DNA from 3 places in the Planomonospora sp. ID91781 genome. Region 2 is predicted to be linked to each of the others. Evidence: predicted binding sites of a transcription regulator. Region 2 holds the regulator's gene; each other region holds the start of a gene.

Region 1 (3,273 bases), 2.6 Mb from region 2:
TCTTCCCGTCCGGGACGGGCGGCCTGCACGCCCCGGCGGTTCTGCGCGGGGGCCCTCCGCCAAGGGAGCGAACCCTCCGTTGCACGAACGCGCCGACCGTCTCACCGGATCCTGACGGACAGCCGATGGACATCCGATGGACATGAACGTCTGGCTGCTGCTCGGCGCGGGGATCGTCATCGCCTCCATCGTCGCGGTGCGCGTCGCCCACCGCAGCGGCCTCCCCAGCCTCCTCATCTTCCTCGGGTTCGGCCTGGTCATCGGCGAGTCCGGCTTCGGCCTGCAGTTCGAGGACACGGGACTCGCCCAGCAGATGGGCCTGATCGCGCTGGCGATCATCCTGGCCGAGGGAGGTCTGACGACCACCTGGAGCCACGTCCGGGGCTCCATCCCCACCGCCGTGGTGCTGGCCACCGCGGGCGTCGCGGTGAGCATCGCCGCCGTCGCGCTCCCGGTGCGCTTCCTGCTCGGCATGGACTGGCGGACCGCGCTCCTGCTCGGCGCGGTCCTCGCCTCGACCGACGCCGCGGCGGTCTTCTCCGTCCTGCGCCGCCTGCCCCTGCCACCGCGCCTGTCGGGCATCCTGGAGGCCGAGTCCGGGTTCAACGACGCCCCCGTCGTCATCGCGGTGGTGCTGCTGAGCACCAACGCCTCGCCCAGCCTCGGGGTCGCCCTGCTGGAGGTGGTCTTCGAGCTCGTGGTGGGCGCGGCCGCAGGGCTGGCGATCGGCCCGGTCGGCGTCTACGCGCTGCGCCGCGTCGCGCTGCCGGCCGCCGGCCTGTACCCGATCGCGGTGCTCGCGCTGGCCTTCGCCGCCTACGCCGGCGCCGCGTCCCTGCACGGCAGCGGCTTCCTGGCGGTCTACCTGGCGGCGCTGGTCATGGGCAACTCCCGGATGCCGCACCGGGCGGCCAGCCGGGGATTCGCCGAGGGCGTCGCCTGGCTGGCCCAGATCGGCCTGTTCGTCATGCTCGGTCTACTGGCGAGCCCTTCGGAGATGTCGACCGCGCTCGTCCCCGGGCTGGTCGCGGGGCTGATCCTGGTCGCGGTCGCCCGGCCGCTGTCCATCGTGGTCTCCGCCCTCCTGCTGCGGATCACGGGGGTCGACCGGCTGAACTGGCGGGAGCAGGCGTTCCTGTCGTGGGCCGGGCTCCGGGGCGCGGTGCCCATCGTGCTGGCCACCATCCCCTGGGCCGCCACGTCGATCGACGACGCCACCGCCAAGCTCGTGTTCAACGAGGTCTTCGTCATCGTGGTCGTCTACACCCTGCTCCAGGGGCCCACCCTGCCGTGGGTGGCGCGCAGGCTCGGGGTCACCGCGCCGGAGGAGGCCCGCGACCTGGCGGTGGAGTCGGCCCCGCTGGAGGAGCTCAACGCCGACCTCCTGCAGATCAGGGTCCCGCCGGCGTCCAAGCTGCACGGCGTGGAGGTGTTCGAGCTCAGGCTGCCGTCCGACGCCCAGGTCACGCTCGTCGTCAGGGACGGCAAGTCGTTCGTGCCGTCGGAGTCCACCCGGATCAGGGCCGACGACCAGCTCCTCGTGGTGGCCACCGCCGCCTGCCGGGAGGTCGTCGAGAAGCGGATCCGCGCGATCAGCCGCCGGGGCAAGCTGGCCGGCTGGTTCGGCGAGCACGGCTCCTGACCTCCGGCGGGCCGGCCCGGGGGTTCCCGTGGGCCGGGCCGGAGGACTCCCACAGACCAGGCCGGAGAACTCTCGCAGGCCGGACCGGAGAACTCCCGCGGGCGCACCGGAGGACCTGCCCGGACCGGTTCGGAGGACTCCCTCGGGCCCGGTTGCGGGACGGTTGCGGGGCCCCGGCCGGAAGGCGCACGCCGGAATGTGACATCCTCCGCTCGCGTTTATGCTTGTCGACGCCGTACCATTAGCAGTCGCGCCAGTCGAGTGCCAATCGGCGCGGACCGAATGAGGAGGAGAGCGTGCCCACTTACCAGTACGCCTGCACCGCCTGTGACAACCAGTTCGAGATCGTCCAGAAGTTCTCGGACGACGCGCTCACCGTGTGCCCGAGCTGCCAGGGTGAGCTGCGCAAGGTGTTCTCTGCGGTCGGCATCGTCTTCAAGGGATCCGGTTTCTACCGGACGGACAGCAGGTCGTCCGGTTCGAGCACGGTGAGCTCCACCACGTCGAGCTCCTCGAACTCGTCGTCGTCCTCCGCATCCTCCACGTCCTCCTCGGGGTCGGCGGAGTCCAAGCCCGCCGCCGCGCCCGCGGCCGCGGCCTCCTGACGAACGGGCGCGCGGCCGGTCCCACCCGCCGGCTCACCGCGCGACCCGCTCCGCGCACCGGCCGCCCCCTCCGGCGGCCCCACGGGTGACCGGCCCGGTGCGCGGCCGGCCCCACCCGCCGGCCCGGTCCCGCGGCGACCGGTCTCAACGCGGCGCGGGGCGGTCGGTCATCGCGCCGAGCATCTCCCCGGGCAGCCGGTCCAGCAGTTCGCGCAGCCCGGGGTGCTCCTCCGGATTCCAGTCCTGGATCACCCGGGCGAGCCCCTCCCTGGCCTCCGAGACCAGGCGGTCGGCCACCCGCTCCCCCTCCGGGGTCAGCTCCAGGCCGAGTCCGTCCGCCGCCCGGCGGACCAGATCGCGCTCCACCAGGTGGGCGACGTACGGCCGTCCCCTGTCGATGGTCACGCCCGCCCGCTCCGCGAGGTCCGCGCCCGCCTGCCTGCCCCGGGTGCCCAGGCGGGCGATCAGCCAGACCGAGCCGGACGGCAGGTCGCGCAGGCCCGCCAGGTCGCCGAGCCGCCGGTAGTAGTCACGGCGCATGGCCTCGTCCGCCAGCCGCCACAGCCCCCTCTCCACCTCGTCGAGCGACGACCGGCCGGTCGGCACGGCGCCGTAGCCCTCGCCCGGGTCGGTCGCCTTGGTGGTCTCCCGCAGCGGGAGCTCGGGCAGGAGCCAGGCCACCGCGAAGGCCAGCAGCGCCACCGGGGCTCCGAACAGGAAGACCCTGGCGATCGCGTCGGAGTACGCCTCCAGGAAGGCTCCGGCGACCTCCGGGGGCAGCCGCCGGATGACCGTCGGGTCCTGCTGGACCGCGCTCTCGATGCCCGGCGGGAGCCGTACCGTCCGGGAGAGCGCGGCCAGGTCGTCGGCGAGCCGCGCGGTGAAGATCGCCCCGGCCAGCGCGACGCCGAACGAACCGCCGATCGCGCGGAAGAACGTGGCGCCCGAAGTCGCCGTCCCCAGGTCCTCGAAGCCCACGGCGTTCTGCACCACGATCACCAGGACCTGCATGACCATGCCGATCCC
Region 2 (3,273 bases):
TCCTCGGCGCCGTCGAGGGTCTCCACGGTCAGGATCGTGCCGAGCGCGGCCGCCGTCATCGGGATCTGCACGGTGCAGTGCAGGTCGTCGCCGCGCCGTTCGAAGATCTCGTGCGGGCGCTCGACGATCTCCAGGAACAGGTCGCCGGGCGGGCCGCCGCCGGGGCCGATCTCGCCCTCGCCGGCGAGCTGGATGTGGGTGCCGTCCTCCACCCCGGCCGGGATGCGGACCTTGATGGTGCGCCGGGTGCGGACCCTGCCGTCGCCGGAGCACTCCTGGCAGGGGTGGCGGATGATCGAGCCGAACCCGCCGCACTGGGGGCAGGGGCGGGAGGTCATGACCTGGCCCAGGAAGGAGCGGGTGACCTGGGACACCTCGCCCCGGCCGTTGCACATGTCGCAGGTGTCGGGGTGGGTGCCGGCCGCGGCCCCGGAGCCCGTGCAGACCTCGCAGAGCACGGCGGTGTCGACGGTCAGCTCGCGGGTGGTGCCGAAGGCGGACTCGCGCAGGTCGAGCTCGACCCGGATGGTGGCGTTGCGCCCCCGGCGGGCCCGGGACCGGGGGCCGCGTCCGCCGCCCCCGGCGGCCGTGCCGAAGAAGGCGTCCATGATGTCACTGAACGGGAAGCCCGCACCGAACCCGCCGGCCCCCGCGCCGCCGCCGGCCCCGCCGAACGGGTCGCCGCCCAGGTCGTACATCTGCCGTTTGCCGGGGTCGGACAGCACCTCGTAGGCCTGGGTGATCTCCTTGAACCGCTCCTGGGTCGCGGGATCGGGGTTCACGTCAGGGTGCAGCTCACGGGCCAGCCGGCGGTAAGCCTTCTTGATCTCTTCCGCACTGGCGTCACGGCGCACCCCGAGGGTGCCGTAGTAGTCACTCTTAGCCACTTAGTCGACCTCTTAGGATGCAGCCAGGATCTGGCTGACGTAGCGTGCCACCGCGCGCACCGCGCCCATCGTGACCGGGTAGTCCATTCGTGTCGGTCCCAGCACACCGAGCCGGGCCAGTTGCTTGTCCCCCGAACCGTATCCGGCGGCGACGATCGACGTCCCCTGCAGTCCGGTGTAGGGGTTCTCCGAACCGATCCGCACGGTCAGTGTGGACGGGTCGGAGGTCTCGCCGAGCAGGCGCATCAGCACGACCTGCTCCTCCAGCGCCTCCAGCACGTCGCGCAGACCGACGGTGAAGTCGGCCCCCGCGAGGTTGGCGGCCCCCGCAAAGACGATCTTCTCCTCCTGGCGCTCCACCAGGGACTCCAGGAGCACCGACAGGACCGTGGCCGCCAGCGGCCGGTCCTCGGCCGGCAGCCGCTCGGGCAGGTCGGCGACCTTGTCCGGGACGCTGGTGAGCCCGCAGCCGTCCAGGCAGGCGTTGAGCACGGCGCGCAGGTGCGCGACCCGGCCCTCGTCCACCACGTCGGGCAGTTCGACCACGCGCTGCTCGACCCGGCCGGTGTTGGTGATGAGCACGAACATCAGGCGGCGCTCGCTCAGCGGGACCAGCTCGACGTGCCGGACCGTGGAGCTGGTCAGCGACGGGTACTGCACCACGGCGACCTGCCGGGTGAGCTGCGCCAGCAGCCGCACGGTGCGCGTCACCACGTCGTCGATGTCCACCGCGCCCGCCAGGAACGTCTCGATGGCCCGGCGCTCGGCCCCCGACAGCGGCTTGACCTGGGAGAGCCGGTCGACGAACAGCCGGTAGCCCTTGTCGGTGGGCACCCGCCCGGCACTGGTGTGCGGCTGGGCGATGTAGCCCTGCTCCTCCAGCACCGCCATGTCGTTGCGGATCGTCGCGGGCGACACGCCCAGGTTGTGCCGTTCGACGAGAGCCTTGGAGCCCACCGGCTCGTTGGTGGACACGAAGTCCTCGACGATGGCGCGAAGCACCGCGAGCTTGCGGTCATCGACCAACGTGCTCACCTCCCTGCCTGCACCCTGCGCGCCCGGACGGAGAACACCGGAGCTGGCACTCGGTGTTCCCGAGTGCCAGTGTACGGCTCCCGCCCGCGGGGTGGGATGACGCGGCCCGCAACCGGGGTCCGCACGGTCGTCAAGTCAACTGCTATTCGGATACAAGCGACAACCTCCACACTTGCCTTATGTCACACGATTTCGGCAACCCCTCCGGTGGCTTCGCCTCCCCCTCCGGCACCCCCCAGCACCCCGCCCAGCAGCCGGCGCAGCACCCCTCCGCGCAGCCGTACGGCGGCGCCCCCTCCTACGGCTACGCCCCGCCCGGCTACGGCGCCCCGCAGGGACCGCCGCCGAAGGTGAAGGCGGGCCCGAGCATCGGCTGGATCGTGGGGGCCTGGCTGCTCGCGGTGGTCTCCGTGATCGCCGGCATCGCGGTCTTCGCCGGCGGCGTGCTCAGCTTCGCCGAGGACGCCGCGCCCCCGGCCTCCTACGGCCCGGGCGAGGTCTTCACCGTGCGGCTGGACCCGGCCGAGAGCCCCGCCCTCTACGTCTCCGCGGCCCAGGGCACCAAGTTCCAGTGCGGTTTCCAGGAGGGGACCCAGGGCCGGCTGGAGAACTCGCTCGTGCAGACGACCGTCACCGGCAGCGACGGGATCCCCTGGGAGCTGGCCTTCCGGATCGGCGTCGACCAGGCGGGCGAGTACAAGCTCGGCTGCTCCGTCGAGGAGGGGGGCCAGGCCCGCTTCGGTGTGGGCCGCGAGCTGGCCGCCGGCGCCCTCGTGGGCGGCACCGTGGCACTGTTCCTGATCCCGGGCTTCGGCGTCCTGCTGGCCATCGTCGTGACCATCGTCGTACTGGTGAAGCGGAGCCGCGCCCGCAAGCTCAACGCCGCCGTCCCGGTGGGCGGGTGGGGGCCGGGCGGTCCCTACCGCGGGTGATCGCGGCCCCGCCCCGTGCGCTGCTAGCGTCCCATGCGTCGACGCGGACGCAGGAGGGGCGATGTACGAACGCGACGTGCTGGCGGGCGACTGGCGGCGGCCGGGCAGGGGGACGATCCCCCTGGTTCCGGCGGAGCCCGACCTGGTCGTGGAGGACGCCGAGGGCGGTTTCTGCGGTGCGGTGGTCGCCTGCGACAAGGAGGCCGTCACCCTGGAGGACCGGTTCGGGCGGCGGCGGGTGTTCCCTCTCGAACCCGCCGCGTTCCTGCTGGAGGGCCGGGTCGTCACCCTGGTGCGGCCCGCCTCCGCGCCGAAGGCCCCCCGGCGCAGCGCCTCCGGCTCCATCGCGGTGGAGGGGCTGCGCGCCCGCGTCGCCCGGGAGAGCCGGATCTACGTCGAGGGCGTGCACGACGCCGCGC
Region 3 (3,273 bases), 2.4 Mb from region 2:
CGCAGGCCGAGGGGTGCTCGCCCGTCTCGGCGGCCTACAAGGCCGGCCACGACGTGATCCGCCCGGTCAAGCCGGACACCATCGCCAAGTCGCTGGCGATCGGCAACCCGGCCGACGGCCCGTACGTCCTGGACATCGCCCGGCGCACCGGCGGCGCGGTGGAGGACGTCACGGACGCCGAGATCGTCGACGCGATCAGGCTGCTGGCCCGGACCGAGGGCGTCTTCGCCGAGACCGCGGGCGGCGTCACCGTCGGCGTGCTCCGCAAGCTGGTCGCCGAGGGCAGACTCGACCCCGACGCCGAGACGGTCGTCCTCAACACCGGGGAGGGGCTCAAGACCCTCGACGCGGTGGCCGACCACGCCCGGCCCACCGCGGTCATCCGGCCGTCTCTTGACGCATTCCGTGCCGCCCTCGCCTGAGAACTCCTGAAAGGTACTGGACTATGAGCGTTTCTGTGCGGATTCCGACGATTCTTCGCACGTACACCAATGGCGCCGCCGAGGTGAGCGGAGAAGGGGCAACCCTGCGGGAGGTCCTGGAGAAGCTCGACGCGGACTTCCCCGGCATCGGTGCCCGGATTCTCGATGAAACGGGCAAGATCCGACGTTTTGTCAACGTTTATGTGGGCGAAGAGGACGTCCGTTTCGCGGACAACCTCGAGACCGCCACGCCGTCCGGGGTCCAGATCTCCATCATCCCGGCGGTCGCCGGGGGCTGATCCCCTCGGGCCGTCCAGGCCGCTCCGGGCGCCCCTGGCGCCTCCACGACACCCGTACGCCGCTCCGGCCGCGTGCGGGTGTCGTGCTTTGTGGCGCCCGTTCATATCTGGGACGTGAGGAAATAATGCAATATTGAACTAAACGGCGCGAGGGCAAAAGCTTGTTCTCCTGCCAAAGGCGCCGGTAAACGGATGATTAGCGGATTGACTCTGTTGCCCTACGGTGTCCCACAGGTATGGTCGAGAACGATCGATGCGGGCGAGGTCTTCGCCGCGGAGATCGAAGGCTTCGCGAGTGGAATGGGCGTGGTCTTCAGGGCCGGTAAGAGGAGTCGGAAGTGGCGCAGGGCACCGTCAAATGGTTCAACGCGGACAAGGGCTACGGCTTCATCGCGGTAGACGGTGGTAAGGATGTTTTCGTCCATTACTCCGCGATCCTGATGGACGGCTATCGTGCGCTCGAGCAAGGCCAGCGGGTCGAGTTCGAGATCACCCAGGGGCAGAAGGGCCCGCAGGCGGAGGCCGTCCGGACCGTCTGAGGCGGTCGGCCGGCGGATGCGCCGGAGACGGCCGGGACTCCCGCGGCAGTGCGGTCCGCGCGGATCCCCCACATGTCGGCCCGGCCCGCCGGAGGCTCCGGAGGGCCGGGCCTTCGCGTTCCCGCATCCGGGGCTTCGCCCCGATGTGGTGCCTTCGCTCTGGGCGGAGCCCAGCTCAGCGGGGCGTAGCTTGCACTCGGCAGGGTAGAGTGCTAAACAGTTCGTTGGCACTCTCTGTTTGAGAGTGCCAACCCTGGATCGAGACGATGGGACCCGCCGAACGGAGTCGCGGGTCCACATGCCGTCGCGGGCGTCGGCTCGATCCGGTGCACGCCACCCTGTGTTTGGGAGGTCTAGCCGTATGGCAGCCAAGATGATCGCGTTTGACGAGGACGCCCGGCGCGGTCTCGAGCGTGGTATGAACCAGCTCGCGGACGCCGTGAAGGTGACCCTCGGCCCCAAGGGCCGTAACGTCGTTCTGGAGAAGAAGTGGGGCGCCCCCACGATCACCAACGACGGTGTCTCCATCGCCAAGGAGATCGAGCTCGAGGACCCGTGGGAGAAGATCGGGGCCGAGCTCGTCAAGGAAGTCGCCAAGAAGACCGACGACGTCGCGGGTGACGGCACCACCACCGCCACCGTGCTCGCCCAGGCGCTGGTCCGCGAGGGCCTGCGCAACGTCGCCGCCGGCGCCAACCCGATGGCCCTGAAGAAGGGCATCGAGGCCGCCGTCGAGCGCGTCAGCGAGGAGCTCTCCAAGCTGGCCAAGGACGTGGAGACGAAGGCGCAGATCGCCTCCACGGCCTCCATCTCCGCGGGCGACCCGCAGATCGGCGAGATGATCGCCGAGGCGATGGACAAGGTCGGCAAGGAAGGCGTCATCACCGTCGAGGAGAGCAACACCTTCGGCCTGGAGCTCGAGCTCACCGAGGGCATGCGCTTCGACAAGGGTTACATCTCGCCCTACTTCGTGACCGACCCGGAGCGTATGGAGGCCGTCCTCGACGACCCCTACATCCTCGTCGTCAACTCCAAGGTGTCCGCCAACAAGGACCTGCTCCCGGTCCTCGACAAGGTCGTGCAGGCCGGCAAGCCGCTGCTGATCATCGCCGAGGACGTCGAGGGCGAGGCCCTGGCCACCCTGGTCGTCAACAAGATCCGCGGCCTGTTCCGCTCGGTCGCCGTCAAGGCCCCGGGCTTCGGCGACCGCCGCAAGGCGATGCTGGGCGACATCGGCGTCCTGACCGGCGCCCAGGTCATCAGCGAGGACCTCGGCCTCAAGCTCGAGTCCACCGCGCTGGAGCAGCTCGGCCGCGCCCGCCAGGTCATCATCACCAAGGACGAGACCACCATCGTCGACGGTGCCGGTGACGCCGAGCAGATCGCCGGCCGGGTCAACCAGATCCGCGCCGAGATCGAGAACACCGACTCCGACTACGACCGCGAGAAGCTCCAGGAGCGTCTCGCCAAGCTGGCCGGCGGCGTCGCCGTCATCAAGGCCGGCGCGGCGACCGAGGTCGAGCTCAAGGAGCGCAAGCACCGCATCGAGGACGCCGTGCGCAACGCCAAGGCGGCCGTCGAGGAGGGCATCGTCCCCGGCGGTGGCGTGGCCCTGCTGCAGGCCGGCGCCAAGGCGTTCGACAAGCTCGAGCTGCTCGGTGACGAGGCCACCGGCGCCGCGATCGTCCGCAAGGCGCTCGAGGAGCCGCTGAAGCAGATCGCCGTCAACGCCGGCCTCGAGGGCGGCGTCGTGGTGGAGAAGGTGCGCAACCTCACCCCGGGTGAGGGCCTGAACGCCGCCACCGGCGACTACGTCAACATGTTCGAGTCGGGCATCATCGACCCGGCCAAGGTGACCCGTTCCGCGCTGCAGAACGCGGCGTCCATCGCGGCGCTGTTCCTCACCACCGAGGCCGTCATCGCCGAGAAGCCCGAGAAGAACCCCGCTCCGGCCGGCGGCATGCCGGGCGGCGGCGACATGGACTTCTAGTCCGGCGCCTGCTCGAAGAAGAG

What was found. Region 2 encodes HrcA, which represses chaperone genes, less so after heat shock. Its sites were predicted from a motif close to TTGGCACTCTCNNNNNGAGAGTGCCAA; they were not measured.
Region 1: a site for HrcA is predicted at 1,884-1,910, ahead of HS048_RS00940 (FmdB family zinc ribbon protein). Genes of this name have one in related genera too.
Region 3: a site for HrcA is predicted at 1,485-1,511, ahead of groL (chaperonin GroEL). Genes of this name have one in related genera too.

The regions. Positions count from the first base shown of each region.
Region 1 covers NZ_JABTEY010000001.1:202,037-205,309, forward strand. The annotation lists gene HS048_RS00935 (potassium/proton antiporter) at 137-1,642, shown strand; gene HS048_RS00940 (FmdB family zinc ribbon protein) at 1,939-2,247, shown strand; gene HS048_RS00945 (MFS transporter) at 2,392-3,273, opposite strand, start outside.
Region 2 covers NZ_JABTEY010000001.1:2,843,408-2,846,680, reverse strand. The annotation lists gene dnaJ (molecular chaperone DnaJ) at 1-887, opposite strand, end outside; gene hrcA (heat-inducible transcriptional repressor HrcA) at 900-1,913, opposite strand; gene HS048_RS12915 (hypothetical protein) at 2,102-2,854, shown strand; gene HS048_RS12910 (DUF3097 domain-containing protein) at 2,916-3,273, shown strand, end outside.
Region 3 covers NZ_JABTEY010000001.1:401,224-404,496, reverse strand. The annotation lists gene thrC (threonine synthase) at 1-422, shown strand, start outside; gene HS048_RS01820 (MoaD/ThiS family protein) at 446-721, shown strand; gene HS048_RS01815 (cold-shock protein) at 1,060-1,260, shown strand; gene groL (chaperonin GroEL) at 1,622-3,250, shown strand.